One region of the Caldanaerobacter sp. genome, then DNA from elsewhere that is predicted to be linked to it. Evidence: riboswitches for the same ligand, from Rfam matches in the RefSeq annotation. Region 1 holds a riboswitch; the other holds the start of a gene.
What was found. Region 1 has a riboswitch for glycine ahead of ACPLVE_RS05320 (GrdX family protein). Riboswitches for the same ligand answer to the same signal wherever they lie in the genome.
Positions count from the first base shown of each region.

Region 2: linked by a shared signal. The riboswitch ahead of gcvT (glycine cleavage system aminomethyltransferase GcvT) and the one ahead of ACPLVE_RS05320 (GrdX family protein) in region 1 are both predicted to bind glycine.

Region 1 is NZ_JBNATX010000012.1:15,612-26,736, forward strand. It holds gene grdB (glycine reductase complex selenoprotein B) at 1-810, opposite strand, end outside; gene grdA (glycine/sarcosine/betaine reductase complex selenoprotein A) at 836-1,300, opposite strand; gene ACPLVE_RS05305 (glycine/sarcosine/betaine reductase component B subunit) at 1,316-2,602, opposite strand; gene trxA (thioredoxin TrxA) at 2,616-2,930, opposite strand; gene trxB (thioredoxin-disulfide reductase) at 2,947-3,873, opposite strand; gene ACPLVE_RS05320 (GrdX family protein) at 3,886-4,263, opposite strand; glycine riboswitch at 4,387-4,488, opposite strand; gene yedF (sulfurtransferase-like selenium metabolism protein YedF) at 4,568-5,137, opposite strand; gene ACPLVE_RS05330 (FAD-dependent oxidoreductase) at 5,221-6,576, opposite strand; gene hydE ([FeFe] hydrogenase H-cluster radical SAM maturase HydE) at 6,774-7,832, shown strand; gene ACPLVE_RS05340 (DUF362 domain-containing protein) at 7,849-8,127, opposite strand; gene ACPLVE_RS05345 (hypothetical protein) at 8,151-8,324, opposite strand; gene ACPLVE_RS05350 (NifB/NifX family molybdenum-iron cluster-binding protein) at 8,350-8,682, opposite strand; gene ACPLVE_RS05355 (MBL fold metallo-hydrolase) at 8,709-9,527, opposite strand; gene ACPLVE_RS05360 (NifB/NifX family molybdenum-iron cluster-binding protein) at 9,547-9,900, opposite strand; gene ACPLVE_RS05365 (ATP-binding protein) at 9,897-10,769, opposite strand; gene ACPLVE_RS05370 (P-loop NTPase) at 10,766-11,125, opposite strand, start outside.
Region 2 is NZ_JBNATX010000038.1:5,577-16,701, reverse strand. It holds gene ACPLVE_RS09630 (pyridoxal phosphate-dependent aminotransferase) at 1-430, opposite strand, end outside; gene ACPLVE_RS09625 (OsmC family protein) at 540-983, opposite strand; gene ACPLVE_RS09620 (carboxymuconolactone decarboxylase family protein) at 1,046-1,378, opposite strand; gene ACPLVE_RS09615 (lipoate--protein ligase) at 1,569-2,549, opposite strand; glycine riboswitch at 2,661-2,771, shown strand; glycine riboswitch at 2,774-2,858, shown strand; gene gcvT (glycine cleavage system aminomethyltransferase GcvT) at 2,919-4,043, shown strand; gene gcvH (glycine cleavage system protein GcvH) at 4,056-4,436, shown strand; gene gcvPA (aminomethyl-transferring glycine dehydrogenase subunit GcvPA) at 4,442-5,782, shown strand; gene gcvPB (aminomethyl-transferring glycine dehydrogenase subunit GcvPB) at 5,784-7,241, shown strand; gene ACPLVE_RS09590 (sugar ABC transporter permease) at 7,295-8,485, opposite strand; gene ACPLVE_RS09585 (sugar ABC transporter ATP-binding protein) at 8,502-10,025, opposite strand; gene ACPLVE_RS09580 (sugar ABC transporter substrate-binding protein) at 10,042-11,125, opposite strand, start outside.

The DNA.
Region 1 (11,125 bases):
CGTTTCATGGGTTTCACTTGTTAAATTATCTATTCCTTCTATGCTATATTTGCCGTACTTAGAAGCACTGGAAGATTCTATGTGGTCTGGATTGCCCTTAGGAACTATTCCGCCTGAAGTGACAAGTGCGATCAGCGCCTCTTTGACATTCACGGCTTTAGCAGGAGGAACTCTGTCAAATTCAGGCATAGGATATTCCGTGGTAAAAGGCTCTCCTTTTAACTTTTTGATGAGCATCTCAACAGCTCTTTTTGAGGCTCTTTCTTCAGCAAATACATTTTTTCTCATTCCTCTTGGAATGTATCCTTCTTCGTCAGGCGTACCTATGGGTTCTTTAAGACCTAATTTCAAGGCTAACCTTGCCATTTTAGAAACCGCATCTTTCATCCCTGCTGCCGAATCAGTAGTTTTTATAATATACACGTACTTCCTATACAGGTCAACTCCTGGGTTTTCAGGATACATTCCAGTAACCGCAGGGATGCCAAACCTATCTTGGACGGCTTTACAAACGGTGCCACAAGCTGTTCCATACCTTCCCGCATTAAAAGCAGGACCAGCTATGAAAAGATCAGGCTTATATTTTTCAATCATCTGCAGAATTTCTTGTGTAGCCTTTTCAATGTTTTCGTTAAAATAGCTGTCCCCACAGATTATTGTTGCTACAATCTCTGCTTTATCGCCAAAAGAACTTTTAAAAGCCATTCCCGGGCCTACGGGTCCTTCTTTCACCATGGGTGGAATTGAAGCTTTGTCTTCTCCTCCAATCTGACCAAAAAATTGATTTAAATAATGGACAACCCTTAACAAATTATCTCCTCCTTTCGAGGAAAACTTAATATTTTGAATACTGTTCTCTTATAGACCTGACTTCTTTAGAAATTGCCTCAACATCCAGCACCATCTCCATCATGCCGACCTGTTCATCATACACATTGGGGTCTATCTCCTTCTTTATTTCCTCTTCTAATATGTGGTAAACTCTGAGTCCCAACGGGACCCCTGCCAGCGGACCTGCATAGGTAGGATCTCCATTTGTAACCGTTTCTGCAGCCAAACTTGCAGCTTCTGCTTCATTGCTTCCCAAAATTACTACTACATTTTCCGGACCGTATTTTTCGGCTAACTCTTTAATCCTACCCTGGATCTCCAGGTCCATTGCTCCTGCAGCAGTTCAGACAAAGCATTCAGTTGCAGTAAACACCACTTCAGCCCCGGTTGTCTTTATACATTCTTCAATGGCAGGACCTGGTATTCCATCCCTATCGCCTACTATTATCACTTTCTTACCTTCTAACATTCTTTCTACCTCCCTTTAATATTCTCTTGCAGTCAGTGTATTAAATCCCACTTCAGAAGTAGAACCAGTAATAGCCTGTAATTCTACCTCTATGCTGCCATCTTCTTTAACGCTTCCCTCAAAACCACCAGCTATTACATTTGCTGCTTCTATATGCCCTATAATCTTTTTCATTTTTGGGAGCCTTATTATCTCATTTGCATTTCCTGTACTTACAACAGCATTTGCTCTCGGGTCTGCATCTGCTAAAGACTGAGACAAACCGTCTCTTCCTGCAAATTCATCTGTAACAAGGACCGTTTTTATTCCTTTCTCTTCCAGCTTACGACAATTCATTATCAAGTCTGTGTCTGGATTCCCGAAACCTTCTTCTGAAATAATGACTCCCTCAAGCCCAAGGTATTCTGCCAATTTGGCTGTATAATCAGAAGACCTTTCTTTGTCCGCTAGCGTGACATTTTCATTTGTTATGATTATTCCCACAAAATTTATCTCTTTGCCATGCTTTTCATATAAATCTTCTATGATGGGATTATTCATGTGAACATAGGTGGTATTTTTATCGCAGGCTGAAACGCAATTGCCGCTGACTATAGCCCCGTCCATCACTTCTGTAGGATAAATGAAAGTTGGAACAATTTTCTTAGCATCAACTCCATACACATAAGTATCGTGAAGCAACCCCTGGCTCTGTAACATGTAAATATACCCTATTCTAGGCAAATCGGGATACTTTTTCACACTTTCCAAAAGTGGCAAAGTTTCATATTCCTTTATCTCATCAGGTTCTACATCTCTTCCAGCTTCCCCTATCAAAGCTGCTGCTTTTAAACCAGCTATTCTTACAACTTCCTCATGTTCATGTTTTGGAAGCCCTTCTACGGGTTCACACACCACTACGATATTTATAAGCTTGGAAAAAGGAGTATATTTTGCACCTTCCCCTGACATGTCAATTATGCCTTCCTGGAATCCTACAATCCTTCCAGTCGTCACCACAGCTGTCCCCTTTAAGGCATGGGTCCTACCCTCTCCTACTGTCTCTACCTTGCTTATAAACCCTGGAAATATTCCTCCTTTCCCTCTAACTTTGACACGCGGTTCAATTACGTCCTTTACCGGTATTATTCTCACTTCTTCTCCCGGCTTTGCAATTTCTATATCTACTCTTTCTAATCTGCTGTCTTGCTTTAAAGCTTTAATTATTTCTTCTTTATTTAAGTAAAGCACTCCATCTTTTACTTTTGTTGTATCAGAAAACACAACATCCTTTATATAAATATTTCCTATCTCCAGTTTCATAAAATCACCTCCTTTAAATATGCTTTTTTATCATCTCCTCAATCTTCTCTACTGTCACATCTTTTGATATTTCATCTACTTTTTCTCCATTTTTGTAAAGCTGAAAAGTTGGAAGTCCTAATACCTTCAAAGAAATGCACAATCTCCTGTTTTGTGAAGCGTCTAATTTGCAAAATTTAACTTTATCAGCATATTTTTGCTCTAACTTTTCTACTTCAGGCATTAAAGCAAGGCACTGTTCGCACTTTGGTCCCCAAAAGTCAATTAAAACCAATTTTTCTTCCTTTTTTACTACTTCATCAAAATTATCTTTATTAACTTCGATCACCCATTCTCACCTCCTATCAACATTCCAATTCTTCAATATATCTCTCAGCAGCTACTGCTGCTATAGCCCCATCTGCCGCTGCTGTCACAATTTGCCTTAATAATTTCACTCTACAATCTCCTGCAGCAAAAACCCCTGCAACATTTGTCCTCATATTTTCATCGGTTAAAATATATCCTCTTTCATCCATTTCAATTAACCCCCTAAAGATCTCCGTACAAGGCTTCATCCCGATGAAAATAAACACCCCATCCGTTTTTACTTCCTTCAACTCTCCTGTTTTGACGTTTCTCACTATAACTTTCTCTACTATCCCATCCCCTTCTATCCTTTCCACTACGCTGTCCCACAGAAATTTTATTTTGGGATTTTTAAAAGCCTTATCTTGTAAACATTTGTTTGCTCTTAACTTATCTCTTCTATGGATAATTGTAACGTTTTTAGCAAATTTAGTGAGGTATAACGCCTCCTGAACAGCAGAGTCCCCTCCCCCTACCACTACCACATCCAAATCAGTAAAGAAATCTGCATCACAGGTTGCGCAATAAGAAACTCCTTTGCCTATAAATTCTTCTTCTCCTGGCACATTTAATTTCATATGTTCCGCTCCTGTAGCAATTATAATAGTCTTTCCTTCATAACAGCCTTTTGTAGTTATAACCTTTTTTATCTTTTCGCTCAATTCTATTTTTTTGACTTCTTCCATGACAAAACGAGTTCCAAAAGATTCCGCCTGTTCTCTCATCCTCTTTACAATTTTAGGTCCTGTCGCCTCTTCCACAGAACCGGGATAATTTTCTATGTCATCCGTTATAGCAGCTTGGCCTCCAATCTTACTTCTTTCAAAAACTACGGTATTCATCTTCCCTCTTGAAGCGTAAATCGCTGCAGATAGTCCAGCAGGTCCTCCACCAATTATGAGGCAATCATATAAAGTAGACACAATTTCACCTCGCTATTCTCTAAAAGTTTCTATAACTTCTTTTATCAATTCTTTATCAAGGTAGGCAAGGTCATTTAAAACCTTTTCATTCTCTATATAATTTATTCCTTCCTTCTCTATTATCTCTTTTACTTTAAGAAGGCATCCTTCAATTATCACCACACTATTAAAATCAACGGTACCTTTACTTTCCTTGAGCAAAACGGATTTAAAGGGAGAACAATCTGGTTTTACATTTCCTGCAAGAGGATGGGACATTAAGACATACCCTTTATGGATGAGGTCTCTACACCTTGTCAATACATTAACAATTGTTCCTTCAATAAACTCACAATCTTGAGGATATACATCTCTCACTAGAGGGTTATTTGTGACAATAACGTATTTCATAATATCACCAAAAAGGGGAATAAAAGGACTTTGCGCCTTTTATTCCCCGTCTGTTTACCTGAGAGATTCTTCTTACTGGAAGAATTGCTCCTTCGGTGCCTCTCTAGAGGCTCTCCGGGATACAGTCCGAATGCGGTCCTTTTGCCTGAGAGTTTCACGAGTATACAGGCCATATACCCGCTTGCTCCTTCGGCTCCCAATTAGGGGCTCTCCCGCATTCTTCATCCCATTAATATTAAATTGTTTGTTAAATATCTTTCGACTTATATTATAATCCACTTATTTACCAATGTCAATAGAAACATTACGCTTTTACCACCCTTAAAGTCGTCATTTTTTCTACTATTGAATACATGTTAGAAACAGTACCTACGAGAAGTTTTTCTTTTAACCCATAAAAGTCCAAGCACGTACCACAAGATATGATTTCTATCCCCTCTTTCTCTAAATTTTTTAATTCTTCAATGACTTCAGAGCCTTCTGTAGTAAGTCTTACACCATTATTTATAAAGATCACACTCTTGGGCCTTTTAATTTGTTCTTTCAATGAAATAATAAAACTCTTCATGAGCATCTTCCCTAGTCTTTCATCGCCTTCGCCAAATTTGTCCGAGGTTATAACCACTACATACTCATCCTGTATTTCTTCTTTCATAATCCTTTTTTTATATATATTTATATAGAATCCATTGTCCCTTTCTTCAACGGCTACCTCGCAACCAATACCTCTGGCAAATTTAGAAACGTTTTCTTTTGCTGTTTCGTTATCTACGATCACTAGAATTTTACCTTCCTCCATTTCTTCAAGAGCTTTTTTAGTCATAATAACAGGGATGGGGCAATTTTTACCCCTTGCATCAACAGTTCGTTCCATAAACAATTCCTCCTCTCCAAATTTACTATAAAAGGCAGGTTTTAAAACCTGCCTTTTATAACTCTTTATTCTTATTATATCACTTAACTTCTCCTTTGACAAAAAGCTGCCAAAGCATCCAAAGCAGCTGAGCTTATAGGATATGAGACTGGAGATGGAGTTAAAAGGGGATGTGTTGCTACCTGGAAAGTAGCCAATTCTGAAGCAGTTGTACCTTTTTGAATTGCTACACTTAAAATATTTATCATCTCGCCTACATTATCTCCTCCAGCTAGCTGGGCTCCAAGCATAACACCAGAACATCTTGAAAAAATCAGTTTTATTTTTACGTTCATAGTGTTTGGCAAGGTTCCAGGATGTTTATCCATTGTATTGAATTCTCCCACAATTATATCAAATCCTTCTGCTCTAGCCTGAGTCTCTGTCAAACCTGCTGCCCCAAAAGCTGTATTGTATATTTTTGTAGAGAAAGCACTTATAGTTCCTTTGTTTTCTCTTACCAATCTCAACTCAAATGCATTAACTCCAGCAATTTTAGCCTCATTAGCTGCAATAGAAGCTAAAAGTATTGGAACATTCTTTCTCGTAAAGAAACATTTCTTTTCTGCACAGTCACCTACTGCAAAAATATCTGGGTCATTTGTCCTCATGTACTCATCGACAGTTATTGCACCCTTTTCATTAACTTTAATGCCAGCCTCTTCGGCTAATTTTGTATTAGGCTTTACACCCATAGCAACAATTACGACATCTGCCTTTATTTTTTCACCAGAGTCAATCTCTACTTCCTTTACCTTTTTATCTCCTATGAATCGCGTGACTTTAGTGCCTGTAAGAACTTTTATTCCATGCTCTTTCAGCTTGGCTTCTGCCATATCACTAAACTCTGGATCAAAAGCCTGCCAGAGAAGTTTATCTGCCACTTCTATTATAGTTACATTTTTACCTAATAATTGTATCTGCTCTGCCATTTCAACTCCAATGAAGCCTCCACCCACTACTACAACATCTTCTGCCTCGTTAATCTTTTGTTGAACATACTTCAAGTATTCTTCTTCTTTTTTAATCGTGAAAATGTTCTCTAAATCATAACCGGGAATAAACGTAGGAACTACCGGTAGGGACCCTGTAGCTAAGATTAATTTTTTATAAAAAATATCCCCGCTCTTTTTTGTTAAAACCTTTTTATTTTCTCTATCAATAGAAACAACTTCATCTATAACCAATTCAACTCCTGCATTTGTTAGCATAGAATCAGGTATTACATTTTTTGAAGTATCTTTTAAAGTACCAAAAATATAAGGAATTCCACAAGGAACCATGACTCTTTCAGCCATTCTTATAACTGTAACTTTTTTGTCTCTGTACGCTTTTTTAGCAGACAAAGCTGCTAAAATTCCACCCGCACTTCCCCCAATTACTAAAACATCTGTTTGCATACCTCAAATTACCTCCTAATGACATTTTCTTATCCCCACCCTGAGGGGACCTCCTCTTCAATTATAGGCCTCTAATGAAATTATGTCAATAAAATATCAAAAAATTTGTTAAAAAAATAGTTTAACAATCGGATTGATTTTTCTTTAACAAATGTTTTATACTTATTATAAGAAGAAAGCGAGCGTGATATGCCGTGATGAAAGAATTAACATCAGAAAAAAATATCTCTAGTTTAATTGAAAAGTTAGAAAAAGAGCATTTTCTTGACAAAGAAGGCCTTGTAATGCTTCTCTCTATGGAAAATCCCTCTGAACTTTATAAAGTTGCAGACAGAATAAGGAAAAAATATGTAGGAAATGAAGTGCATTTAAGAGGTCTTATAGAATTTAGCAATTACTGTCACAATACCTGCTTTTACTGTGGATTAAGAGGCCCAAATAAAGCAATCAAGCGCTACAGAATGGAACCCGAAGAAATAATAGAATGCGCCAAAAGAGGAGTAGAAATGGGGCTTAAAACAATAGTGCTCCAAAGCGGAGAGGACAGATATTATAAAATAACTACTTTATGTAACATAGTAGAAAAAATAAAGGAGATGGATGTAGCTGTCACACTAAGCATTGGTGAACTTTCTAAAAAAGAATATGCTGAATTAAAAAAAGCGGGTGCCGACAGATATCTTCTTCGCATTGAAACTACTAATAGGGAGCTTTATCGGAAGCTACATCCTGGCATGAGTTATGAAAACCGCTTAAGGTGTCTCATGGATTTAAGAGAACTGGGATATGAGGTAGGCACGGGAAGTCTGATTGGACTTCCTGGTCAGACATTAGAAATGTTAGCAGAAGATTTGCTGTTTTTTAAAAAAATCGACGCTGACATGCTGGGAATTGGTCCTTTTATACCCTGTGAAAACACTCCTTTAGAAAAAGAAAAAGGTGGAGATGTTAATTTAGTGCTCAAGATGATAGCTCTTTCAAGGCTTCTTCTCCCTGATATAAATATACCTGCTACTACCGCTTTAGCAGTCAAAGACAAGGATGGTTACGCAAAAGGGCTTCAATGCGGAGCCAATGTGATAATGCCTAATATAGGAATGGAAGAGTATAAAAGACTTTACAAGCTCTATCCGGGCAAAGTGCCGGATGACCCCAATGAAGCTGTAAACAATATAGAAAATATTAAAAAAATAATACTATCCCTCAACAGAATTATTGGCAAAGATAAAGGCTATCGCAAAAAGGTCTTTCACTGATGCGATAGCCTTTTATCTAAGATATAGCTCCTACCGGACATATATCAATACATCTTCCACAATCCCTGCACTTATTTGGATCTATGTGAGCAATGCCATCTCTCAATTCAATTGCATTAAAAGGACAGAATCTTATGCACTCGCCGCATCCAACACATTTTGTCTCATCAACCTTTGGTTTAGGCGGTTTGGTATATTTGTAACTCTCCTTTTTATCTTCTTCTTTAGCACTTGGACTAACAGGTGGAGGCGGTGCAAAGTAATTCCCCATAGCCATCGTATCTTTTCTTATCATAGGTCCTCCACACATTGGACATTTTAAGGTGTAACAGGGAACTCCTCTCTGATGGGGCATTTCATATCCACAATTTTGGCATACACAGGTCCCATCAGGTCCAAACCCTGCTCCTCTCCCATAGCCTCTTCCTCTTCCAAAACCGCCACCGCCATAGCCTCCGCCAAAACCGCCGCCTCTTCCCATTCCTCTTCCAAAACCAGGCATTAAAATCGTCCCCTTCTATAAAGATTTACTGCAATAAAGCTTTATAGCCTCTTCAACTGTATCAGCTTCTTTCAACACCACAGGTGTCTTATTCCATTCTTCTTTTATCCTTTTCTGGCTCTCTCTGCCCATTGACCTGCCTATAAAAACATCACAATCTTTTAAAACCTCCATTATTTCTTCTGTCTCTGCATGTTTGTGTTTCCCTTCTCCATATGGATTTTCTCTTTCTTCCACCTTCTTGAAATTATTCTCTTCATCTACCTCAAATATTATAAAAAATTTGCTCATTCCAAAATGTTTATCTGAAAGGTGTACTTTATCATTAGAACCAATAGCTACCTTCACTATGAATACCTCCTATATTTATCTAATTAAACTACAAAAGAAGAACTGGTGCTAAGATAAGAAATGCTATCTTTTAACACAGACTTTAATATACTATACTCGTCTATACCTGTACAATGTCCAGTGAGCACTCTTTTTACACCGTATTCCTCAATTTTTTCAGCAATATCCCTTATTTCCTCTTCTTTCATGCCTCTTAAGTGAAATCCACCTATCAAAGATTTTATATTTTTCCCTTTAAATCTATTTTTTGCTGTCTCTATTATGTTCAAAATCCCTGCATGAGAACAACCTGTCACCACGTTTATACTATCGTCTTCTTCTACTACCACAAAAACCTCATCTAGAAATTTATCAGGAACTTTTTGTCCATCTTTTTCTGTAAAGAAATTCTTTGTAGTAAACTCATTATTGTATTTGACCTCTGTATTTGTTATCACATGAAATCCTTCTTCTATTTCCGTATCTCTCTCTATCAACACGAAATTATCTCTATGCATTTGATAAAAAGAAGAATCAAAACCTATCTCCTCCAATTTCCCACTTTTCCTTAACGCATATTTTTTATCTAATATATTTTTATGAGCATATATCTTCACGTCTGGCCTTCTTTTTATAAGGCTCTCCAATCCTCCTATATGGTCATAATGGCCATGTGTAAGTACTACTTTTTTTATCCTATCTATATCTATTCCCATGAGGTTGCAGTTCTTTATAAAATTTCCGCTTTGACCCGTATCCACCACTATTTCTTTATCACCTTTTTTAAGAAGGAGAGAAAGACCATGCTCTGCTACAAGATTCTTTGTAAAAACCACATTTTCTATTAGTACCTGCACTTCCAATTACTTTCATCCCCCTTTCTTAGTGAAAATGTCCATGGGAGCCATGCTCCTCGCAAGGACCTTTTTCCTTTTTAAGCTCTCCTTCCACATATTTCTTAATGACCTCCAATACTTCTCCCTCTGCTCCTGTGATCACATCTATTCCGTAGCTTTCAAAAAGTTCAAGAGCACTCATCCCCATGCCGCCAGAAATCACACAGTCTACACCCCTTTCCTTTAAAAACTCTGGGAGAAAGCCCGGCCTATGCCCCGGATTGCGCAAAAAATAGGAGTTCTTTATTTTACTATCCTCTATTTCAAACACCCAAAATCCTTCACAATGACCGAAGTGCATTGAAACCTGATTTCCCTCAGAAGCAACGGCTATTTTCATTCTTTCACCACCTTTTCTTTTAAGATATTTTCTATATTCTTCCACATGTCTAAAATTTGATTGTAGACAGGACTTTCAGGATACTCCTTTAAGGTTTTAAAATCCCTTAAAGCCTTCACAACTGTTTCGTCAAAATTGATTTTCCCCACAACAGGGATCCCACTTTCTTTGCAATAGTTCTCTATTTCGTCAGAAACTTTTTTATTAAGGTCCCATTTATTTATACAAACAGCTATAGGTATCTTAAAACTTTCCACCGTTGAAATAACCCTTTTCATATCTGAAAACCCGGAAAGCGTAGGTTCTGTAACAATCAAGATTAAATCTGTGCCGGTTGCCGAAGCTAACACAGGGCATCCAATTCCAGGTGTACCATCGATTATCAGGTATTCTTCTCCCTCCGCTACTTCTTTTGCCTTTTTTCTAACTTCTGTTACTAATTTACCGGAGCCATCCGCTCCAGGAAACAGCTCTGCATATACGATTTTTTCTCCATCTTTCGTCTTAGCATACAAGATGTGGCCTGTTTTTTCCTCTACCATTTTAATAGCTCCGACAGGACATTTGTACATGCACAAGCCACAACCTTCACAGTAGTACGGATTTACCTCAAAGTTAGAAATTGCATTAAATCGGCAAAGTTCTTCACAAAGACCACACTCTATACACTTGTCTCTCTCAATCACTGCAACTTCTTTGCCATAGAAGTCCTGCTTGTCTATTATTTCTCCCTTAAGCATTATATTTAAATTAGGAGCTTCAACATCGCAATCGGCCATGATCTTATTTTTGACAATCGTAGCCAATGTAGTAGCAACCGTGGTCTTGCCCGTTCCGCCCTTTCCACTCAAAATAGCTATCTGTTTCATTTCCTTATCAACTCCAATATATCTTTTGCTAAACGTTCAAATATACCCTTTATCTCTTCATCCACCTCAACTAAAAGTTTTCCTTTTGAATAAGACTCTGCAAGTTCTCTTTTGAAAGGAATCTTGGCCAAAACTTTTATTCCTTCTCCTGCTGCGTATTCCTCTATAAGTTCGTCTTTTTCTCCAGCTTTATTAATAACAATTCCCATAGGCAGTTTCATGTCTTTTACCAGCTTCACCGCTAAGTCAAGGTCATGCAGTCCATAAGGAGTCGGTTCTGTAACAAGAAGGCAGAAATCACTGTTCTCGATTGAATGGATTACAGGACAAGAAGTACCTGGAGGACTGTCCACGAT
Region 2 (11,125 bases), on a different contig from region 1:
TGGGAACAAAAACTGATTTTGCTCCAGCTATAACAGTGCAGGGATGATAAGCTACAAAAGAGGGTTCTGGTATTAGCACTTCGTCCCCTTCTTCTGCCAAGGTGTTTAAAGCTACATATATTGCTTCTGTAGCCCCTATTGTAACTAAAATTTCTTTTTCAGGGTCATAAGATAGGCTATACCTTCTTTCTAGATAATCTGCAATTTCTCTTCTAAGCTCAATAAGTCCTGCGTTCACAGTGTACCCTGTCATGCCTTCGTCCAAAGCCTTTTTTGCCGCATTTCTTATGTGCTCTGGTGTTACAAAATCTGGCTCTCCAATGGCAAGAGAAATCGCCCCTTCAACTTCTCTAGCCATGTTAAAAAAATACCTAATTGTGGATATTTCTATGGCCTTTGCTCTTTTGGCAATCCTGTCTTCAAAGTTCATCTCTGATCCCCCTATTCATAAAATTCCTTTATTATTATTCTACAAAAATACTAAAAATCCTTTAAAAATAAAAAATCACCCGCCAAAAAAGCGGGTTTTTACTCAATATTTACTCAATTACTACATCAGATAATACAAGCCTCACGGGATTTGCGAGAGAATCACCTACTGGGCAGGTATTTTCAATAAATTTAACAAACTCTTCTATTTTCTCTTTTGGCGAGTTAGATTTTATGTGCATCTTAAACCTTATCTCCTGAAAACCAGGTCTTACACCAGGTTTCCCCATAAATCCATCTGTGTCAAGGTCACCTTCTAATTCCACCCAGAAATCTTTAAGGTCTATCCCTTTTGCTTTTGCAAAAGCTGAAGCAACAATTGTTTGACAAGAACCCAAAGCGCAGAGCAATGCCTCCACAGGATTCATCCCTTTATTTGTACCGCCTAATTCTTTTGGCTCATCCATCACTATCTTAAAGCCTCTTACCTCACTTTCAACTGCTAAACCTTCTGGCAACTTTCGTGAAACTGCTTTAAATGTTTCAATTGCCATTTAAGACTCCTCCTTTTTATATTTATCGCATTTTTATCATTTTAGACGGCTTTTAATGGATTTTACTTTACAGCCTGTTCTAAAACCTTTATAGCCTCAGTCGCATATGCCACACCAGGTCCTCCACTCATAAGTACAGCTACTCCCAATGTCTCCATTATTTCTTCTTTTGTAGCTCCTGCCTGAAGTGCAGAATTCACATGAGCAAGTATGCAGTAAGAACACCTAATTGCAACAGCAATTCCAAGCGCAATAAGTTCCTTTTCTTTGGCAGACAACGCTCCATTTTTTGTAGCGGCATGATGTAGTTCATTAAAAGCCTTCATCACCTCAGGAATTTCTTTTCCCATCTCCCCCATTATTCTCTCTAAATCTCTCATATCAAGGTTTGCCATAAAATCACCTCCATTTTTAGTGTTTCTCATCTAAACAAATATCATACAGTTTTTCCTCCCTTCCCCTATGGGAGGGGGTAAAAATTTGATAAAATAAAAACGACAATTATTTAACAATTTTGTTTGATTATATTTTATCACTCTTACGTTAAAAATTCAACAAGCTCAGGTAAAAAAAAGAAAAAATTTTTCAAAACATCACCTCAATCAAATTATCAATAGTTATATTTGCCATATAATCTTGAAGATTTATCTTCGAAAGAGCCTTCCTCACCTCTTCCTCAGAGTGTTTTACGCCTTTTAATAAATCCTCCACTTGAGAAACATCGTACTTCCCAAAGAAATCTCCGTATATTTTTATATCTTTTATTACACCCTTTTCTACGTTTAGGTTGACTTCTACAGTACCGCCGGGGAATTTTTTCTCATGCTTCATTTTATAATCGGGGGAAGACCCGAAATTCCACTCCCAAGTGCCGTATTTCTCTTCCACCAATTTGTTTATCTTCTTTATATCTTCTTCTGTAAATTCGTACATTTCTCCTCCGCCTGTTTGCTCTTTTATGTGTTCCATTATTAAATTTATAAATTCCTCTATGGTGATAGGCTCTTTTAAATATTCGCTTATATTCGCCACCCTTTTAGAAACAGATTTAACCCCCTTATCTTCAAATTTAACAGGCCTCACCTTCAAAGCAGCCGACAAGTCTGTAATGTTTGAAGAAAAAAGCAAAGTCCCATGATGCAAAATCCTATCCTTGTAATAATACTGAGCATTTCCAGATATCTTTTTCCCATCGATTGTTATATCATTTCTCCCAGAAAACTCTGCCTCTACTCCTAATTTTCTAAGAACATCTATAATAGGCTGTGCAAACCTTTTAAAATCTGTAAATCCACCCTCATCTGCATTTACAATAAACGTAAAATTCAGATTGCCTAAATCGTGAAAAACAGCGCCTCCCCCTGATAATCTTCTGACAACGGGAATTTTGTGTTCTCTTACGTAGTCTAAATTTATCTCTGCTAAAGTATTTTGATTTTTGCCAACTATTATGCTGGGTTCATTTCGCCATAGCATGAAACATTCATCTTTGAATTCTTTTAAAACGTATTCTTCTGCTGCCAAGTTGAAATAGGGATTTGTATTTTTATTATAAATATACAGCATGCCATCCACCCCTCGTCTCAGATTTAACAATTCTTGACTTTGCTTTCAGCTGTAATATATAATGATGGTAAAAGTATAGCATAATTTTAAAAAAAATTGAATACTGTCTAGATGAAGATAGCGAGAGATTATCTTCCATAAATGGAAGATAGCCGAAGGGGAAATACAAAGGCCCGCCAAGCCTTTGTAGAAGCTCTCAGGCGGCAGGATCGCTATCGGATAGGCCTCTGGAAAGCCTCGTAAAGAGCGCCGAAGGGGCAATACATATGGGAAGCCATATGTAGAAGCTCTCAGGTACAAAAACAGAGGAACTGTGATGGCAGTATATCTTATTGTGCGCTTTCACAGGCTCCTCTGTTTAATTTTTTTATGAAAGGGTGTGATAGTTTGGATAATCTCAAAAAAACCCCATTGTATGAAATTTATCCTAAGTACAATGCAAAAATAATAGACTTTGCCGGCTGGGCAATGCCAGTTCAATTCGAAAGTATAATCTCTGAACACGAAGCCGTGAGAAATGCGGCAGGCCTTTTTGATGTATCCCACATGGGAGAAATTATCGTAAAGGGAAAAGACGCATTCCCCTTCCTCCAAAATCTTATCACAAATGACCTTTCTAAATTAAATGCCAATCAAGTGCTTTATGCTTTTATGTGTAACCACAACGGAGGAGTGGTTGACGACCTTTTGGTTTATAAATACTCTAATGACTACTACCTTTTAGTAGTTAATGCAGCAAACATAGAAAAGGATTACAAATGGATGCTGAACAATGCAGGAATATACAAAGTGGAAATCGAAAACATCTCAGACAAAATAGCTGAGCTCGCGATACAAGGACCAAAAGCAGAAGAAATACTTCAAAAATTGACAGATGAAGACCTCTCCCAGATTAAATTTTTCTATTTCAAGGATAAAGTAAAAATTGCTGGTGTAGAATGTTTAGTTTCTCGTACAGGTTACACTGGTGAAGACGGATTTGAAATTTACATGCCAAACGAGTATGCTGTCACCCTGTGGGAAAAAATTTTAGAAGTAGGAAAAGATTACGGTCTCAAGCCGGCAGGTCTTGGAGCAAGGGATACACTTCGCTTTGAAGCAGGTTTGCCTCTTTATGGAAATGAATTAGGAGAGGACATAACTCCTTTAGAAGCAGGTTTAGGCTTTTTTGTAAAATTTGATAAGGGAAATTTCATCGGAAAAGATGCCCTTTTAAAACAGAAAGAACAAGGTTTAAAGAGAAAACTTGTGGGCTTTGAAATGATAGACAATGGAATTCCTAGACACGGGTATGAAGTACAGGCTGATAATCAAAAAATTGGCTATGTGACTACGGGTTATTTCTCTCCAACTCTTAAAAAGAACATAGGGCTTGCTTTGATTGACTCGAAATACGCCCAAATAGGAAATCAAATTGAGGTAATAATAAGAAATAAACCGCTCAAAGCGGTAATAGTTGATAAGAATTTCTACAAGAAAAATTATAAAAAATAGGAGGGTTTGAACATGGAAGTTTTAGAGGGACTTTATTATTCAAAAGACCATGAGTGGGTAAAAGTAGAAGGAGACAAGGCATACATAGGAATCACAGACTATGCTCAGCACTCTTTGGGAAACATAGTGTACGTAGAACTTCCAGAGGTAGGTGCTGAACTTTCTGCTGGAGATGTACTTGGAGTAGTAGAATCTGTAAAAGCCGCTTCAGACGTCTACACTCCAGTAGACATAAAAGTGCTGGAAGTAAACAATTCTCTGGTGGAGGACCCATCTCTTATAAACAATGACCCATATGGAAGCTGGATGGTGATAGGAGAGCTTAAAGACAAATCTCAGTTAGACAAACTAATGAAGGCCGATGAGTATAGAAAATTCTTAGAGGAGGAGTGATAGTTATGTTTCCGTATCTCCCTATCTCCTCCGAAGATGAAAAGGAAATGCTAAAAACCATAGGAAAAAACTCTATTGAAGAATTATTTGAAGTCATCCCAAAAGAGGTTAGGCTAAATCGCCCCTTAAATTTGGGAAAACCCATGTCAGAGCTGGAGGTTAGAAAGCGCTTAGGAAGTTATGCAGATGAGAATAAAAATTTAGGCCAGCTTGTAAGCTTTTTAGGCGCAGGAGTGTATGACCACTACATTCCATCGATTGTAAAACACATAATCTCAAGAGCTGAATTTTACACGGCTTATACCCCCTATCAGCCAGAAATAAGCCAAGGAACACTACAAGCCATTTTTGAATATCAAACGATGATAACAGAACTTACAGGAATGGAAGTCACCAACGCTTCTATGTACGATGGAGCAAGTGCCTGTGCAGAAGCCGCAATGATGGCCTGTGATGCTACAAAAAGAAAATCCGTGATAGTTTCAAAAACCGTAAATCCAGAGACAAGAAAGGTTTTAAAAACCTATATGCACTTTAGAGAAGTGGAAGTAGTAGAAATAGAAGATACGGATGGAGAAACTGACATTGAAAAATTAAAAGAAGTGATTAGCCCAAACACCGCAGCAGTCATAGTACAATACCCCAACTTTTTTGGAATAATTGAAAACTTGCAGGAGATTGAAAAAATAACCCATGAACAAAAGGCTATGCTCATAACCTACGTGCATCCAATATCTCTAGGAATTTTAAAATCTCCTGGAGAAATCGGTGCAGACATAGCAGTAGGAGACGGACAATCCCTTGGGAATGGACTTAATTTTGGAGGACCGCATTTGGGATTTCTGGCAACTACTCAGAAGCTTCTTCGCAGAATGCCTGGAAGAATAGTAGGTCAGACCAAAGATGTAGACGGGAAAAGAGGATTTGTTTTAACTCTTCAGGCAAGAGAACAGCATATAAGACGAGAAAAAGCGACTTCAAATATATGTTCCAACCATTCATTAAATGCTCTAACAGCAGCAGTGTACTTGGCTACAATGGGCAAAAAAGGTATTAAGGAAGTAGCTTACCAGTGCTTGCAAAAAGCCCATTACGCTTATGCAGTACTCACTCAATCAGGCAAGTATAAACCAGCTTTTAATAAACCTTTCTTCATGGAATTTGCTTTAAAAACAGACAAAGATGTAGCCGAAATAAACAAAAAGCTTTTGAATGAAGGCATACTGGGCGGTTACGACCTCCAGAGAGATTACGAAAAATATAAAAATGTAATGCTGCTTGCATTTACTGAAAAGAGAACAAAAGAAGAAATTGATAGGTTAAAATCTCTCCTGGAGGTGATGTAGAATGTTAAAAGAGTACAACAGCCTCATATTTGAACTTTCAAAAGAAGGCAAAAAGGCTTATAGTCTTCCACCCCTTGATGTGGAAGAAAAGCCTTTAGAAGATATAGTACCTAAGGAAATGCTCAGAGAAAAAGAAGTGAATCTACCCGAAGTGAGCGAAGTGGACGTAATAAGGCATTACACTCTGTTATCTCAAAAAAACTATGGAGTGGATATCGGATTTTACCCATTAGGCTCCTGTACCATGAAATACAATCCTAAGATCAATGAAGACATGGCTTCTCTTCCCGGCTTTACAGAACTTCACCCGTATCAGCCAGAAGATACGGTGCAAGGCGCATTAAAGCTCATGTACGAGCTAGAAAAGGCTCTTTGCGAAATCACAGGCATGGATAAGTTCTCTCTACATCCTGCAGCAGGAGCCCATGGCGAACTCACTGGTTTGATGATAATCAAAGCCTATCATGAACACAGAAACGACAAAAAGCGCAAAAAGATAATAGTGCCTGATTCTGCCCACGGTACAAATCCAGCTAGCGCAGCAGTTGCTGGTTTTGATGTAATTGAAATCAAATCTACTAAGGATGGAGCAATTGATATTGAAGCCTTAAAAGCCGTCTTGAATGAAGAAGTAGCAGGTCTCATGCTTACAAACCCTAGTACGCTCGGTTTGTTCGAGGAAAACATAGTAGAAATAGCAAAACTTGTTCATGAAGCGGGCGGACTGCTTTATTACGATGGAGCCAACTTAAATGCCATAATGGGTATAAGTCGCCCGGGAGACATGGGCTTTGACGTAGTACATCTAAATCTTCATAAGACCTTCTCAACTCCTCATGGTGGAGGAGGACCCGGTTCAGGTCCTGTAGGAGTTAAAAAAGAGCTGGCTGATTTCCTGCCTGTACCGACAGTGGAAGAAAAAGATGGAAAATATTATCTCGACTATGACAAGCCTCTTTCTATAGGCAAGGTTAGAAGTTTTTATGGAAACTTCAATGTGCTAATAAAGGCTTACTCTTACATTCTCACTATGGGAGCTGAGGGATTAAAGAAGGCAAGCGAACTAGCAGTATTAAACGCCAATTACTTAAAAGAAAAGCTAAAAGGACATTACAAAGTAGCAGTAGACAAGACTTATATGCATGAATTTGTATTGGCAGGACTTGCTGAAAAATCTGGTGATGTAAGAACCCTAGATGTAGCAAAGAGGCTCATAGACTATGGTTTCCATCCTCCAACTATCTACTTCCCTCTCATCGTCGAAGAAGCTTTAATGATAGAACCTACAGAAACAGAAAGCAAAGAAACGCTAGATGCTTTTGCGGAAGCCCTCATAAAAATAGCACAAGAAGCAAAAGAAACTCCAGAACTTTTGAAAGAAGCTCCTCACAATACACCTGTGAGAAGACTAGATGAAGTGTTGGCAGCAAGAAATCCTGTCATAAGATGGACAAAATAGAGGAGGACCATCGAGAGCTGGGGGAATAAAAAAGCGGGGTATCACCCCGCCTTTTATTTTCCTCTGCTTCTTGTAGCCACATCGAATATAACAGCTGCCGCCAACACAAGCCCTAAGATTATATACTGAAGTGAAATATCTACTCCCAAGAGGTTCATTCCGTTCGTAAGCGTCGTCATGACAAAAGCTCCAATGAGAGAATTCACAACTTTTCCAACACCGCCGCTTGCTGATACTCCTCCTATGAAGGCACCAGCAATAGCATAGAGCTCAAACAAGGTTCCTGCAGTGGTAGTCGCCGACTGCAACCTCGATGCAAAAAGGACTCCTGAAAGTCCTGATAAAAATCCCATAGATGCAAACACTATGAGAGTTATCTTGTTAACATCTATACCGCTTAATGCAGCGGCTTCAGGATTCCCTCCCACTGCGTATATGTGCCTTCCCAGAACCGTCCTATTTGTTATAAAACTATATACAGCTGTCACAATCAAAACTATCACAAAAGTCCAGGAAATTCCTCTATAACGAGCCAAAGTAAAGGTCAGATACAAGAGAAGCCCGCTTATAAATACCATTTTTATCAAAAACATATCCCATGGAATTACATCAAATCCTCTTCTTGCTTGTTCATTTCTGTTTTTCAATGAAAAATATACGATGAACACTACCCCTATTATCCCTATTAAAATGGTAAGCTTATGGAAACCCGGCATGAAATTTTGCAAAAAGGGTATATCAGGTATAAAGTCATTTCCTATAGCATTAAAGGTTTTATTAGTTATTATTATGGTGCCAGGCCCTTTTGTAGCAAGAAGAAGTGCTCCTCTATAAGCCAGCCATCCTGCCAGAGTTGCCACAAAAGCTGGAATCCTCAAGTAAGCAACCATAGAACCATTTAAAAGCCCTGCTAAAGTTCCCAATATAAGCACTATCAATATAGCAGTAAAAGCCGAAAAATGATGAAATTGCATCAGAATAGCTGCAATCGCTCCTAAAAACCCTGATAAAAATCCTACTGAAAGGTCTATATGACGAATAACTATTATTAAAGTTTCACCAATCGATAACACGGCTATATAACCTGTCTGGTCTACCAAATTGCTTATATTAACGGGAAGTAAGAAATCGCCACCAGAGAGAATTGCAAAAACTAACATTATGGCCAATAGGGCTATGAACATTGCATAATCTCTCACATTTTCTCTTAAAAAATCCTTTAAATGTTCATAAAAAGACTTCATTCTGTTAAACCTCCCTCTAGATAACTGCGTAGGCCATTACTTTTTCTTGGTCTGCTTCGTCTCCTTTGAGCTCCCCTGTTATTCTGCCCTTGCTCATCACGTATATCCTGTCGCTTAATCCCAGTATCTCTGGCAGCTCAGATGAAATGAGTAAAATAGCCTTTCCTTCTTTTGCAAGCTGTCTTATTAATGTGTATATCTCGTACTTAGCCCCAACGTCTACTCCTCTAGTAGGTTCATCTAATATTATGACTTCAGGTTCAGCAAAAAGGCCTTTGGCTACCAATACCTTTTGCTGGTTTCCTCCACTTAGCGTTGATACTTTTACCTCTACATGTCTGGCTTTTATTCCTAATTTTTTCTGAAACTCCTGAGCCACAGCTATTTCTTCAAGGTCATCTATAACAGTCCCTCTTGTCAAAGCCTTTAAATTTGATAGAGTTATGTTTTCTTTAACTGTATTTATGAGAATTAACCCTTTTTGCTTTCTGTCCTCAGTAAGGTATAAAAGTTTATGCTTTATGGCATCGGCCGGTTTTTTAAAATGCACCCTTTCTCCTTTTAAAAATATATCTCCCTGCACAAAGTATCTATAAGGATTGCCAAAAAGACTTAGTCCCAATTCCGTTCGACCGGCCCCTACCAAACCAAAAAGCCCTACTATTTCTCCCTTTCTCACCTTTAGATTTACATCTTTCACAATATATCTCCCTGTCCTGGGATCAATGGCGCTTAGGTTTTTAACCTCCAGCACTACTTCATCAGTAGGTTTAGAGAGAGGAGGGGGATAGAGATTGGTAATCTCTCTCCCCACCATGTGCTTTATTATTTTTTGCTCATCGACTTCTTCTCTTTTACAGTCAAAGTACGCCACAGTTCTTCCATCTCTTAACACTGTTATAGAATCTGCCACCTTTAGAACTTCTTTTAGCCTGTGGCTTATGAGTATTATAGTAACACCCTGATCTTTTAGCTCTTTCAGCAATTCTAATAAGTTTTCACTTTCTGTTTCACTCAAAGCTGAAGTTGGTTCGTCCAGAATGAGCACCTTTGGCTTTTTAGAAAGAGCTTTGGCTATTTCCACTAACTGCTGCATGCTGACACTCAAATCTTTAGCTTTTGCCGTGGGGTTAATTCCCTCTCCTTTGACTTTTTTAAGCAATTCCTTAGTAAGCGAAATTTCTTCTATTACATCGACAACTGCTCCTTTTCTTATTTCGTTGCCCAAAAATATATTTTCATACACCGTCATCTCTGGAACAAGAGACAATTCCTGATGAATTATAGAAATACCCGCTTTTTCACTGTCTTTTATGCTGTAAAATCTCACAGGGTTACCCTCAAGGAGGATTTCTCCTTCATACTCACCATAGGGGTAGACCCCGCTTAAAATCTTCATTAAAGTGCTCTTTCCTGCACCGTTTTCTCCTACTAAACAGTGAATTTCATTTGGATATACCTTGAAGTTTACGTCAAACAGCACCTGTACACCAGAAAAGCTTTTGCTCACATTTACCAGTTCTATAAGCGGGGCACCCATTTTTACACCTCCTCAATTATTTAGGCCACTTAAAGTCGCTTTCTTTATAGTAACCAGAGTCTATGAGAACCTGCTTTACATTGTTCTTATCCACAACCTGGACAGGTGAGGGCTTGGATGGAACATCCTTTACTCCATTGTTATAAGTCTTCGTAGACTCAGGTGTACCGCCTTTGAGGTAAGTGAGAGCCACATTTATAGCGTCTTTAACCAGTATTCTCACATCCTTGAAAACAGTCATAGACTGTTTGCCATCGATAATATACTGGATAGAAGGTTTCTCTGCATCCTGTCCTGTAATCACATAGCTCTTGATATCAGGGTCTGCTGCAAAAGTATCTGCTATAGACCTAGCAGTTCCATCATTTGGAGCAAGGATAAATACATTTCCTTTGAGATCTTTAGGTGCTTTTGCTAAATTAGCCTGAGCCAGGTTCTTAGCCGTATTAAAATCCCAGTTCGTGGTAATCTGTCCTATTATATCTGCCATTTCTTGACGACTTAAATCCTTTTTGTCTTTTAAAGCATTTGCCTTATCAGAATTTGCGATCACAAAAGTGCCATCAGCAATCTTGGGCTGCAAAACTTCCCATGCACCTTGGAAGAATAAAAAGGAATTATTGTCAGACAAAGCTCCTGCATAAAGGTAAAGGGGATTACCTTTCCCAGTAGCATGGTCTACAAGGTACTGTCCCTGTTTCTGCCCCACTTGTACGCTGTCAAAAGTTACATAATAGTCTACCGCATCCGTATTAAGTATCAAGCGGTCATAAGAAATCACCTTTACTCCAGCCTTTTTAGCTGCCTCTGCGGATGCTGCAGCAGCATTAGCATCATGAGGACATAAAATCAAAACTTTAATACCTTTGCTCAAAAGTGTTTCTACATTGGCTTTCTCTTTTGCAGGGTCCCCTTGGCTGAAAAGTATCTCTGCAGCATAAGGAGTGTCTTTTAAAGCATCCTGAAATCTAGTCTCATCTTGTATCCATCTTGGCTCATCTTTTGTAGGCAAAACTATTCCAATAGCTAACTGTTTACCTGAAGAACCTGAACTGGTCGCGGATTGTTTTGAAGAAGAACACCCTCCTAAAAAAGCAGTT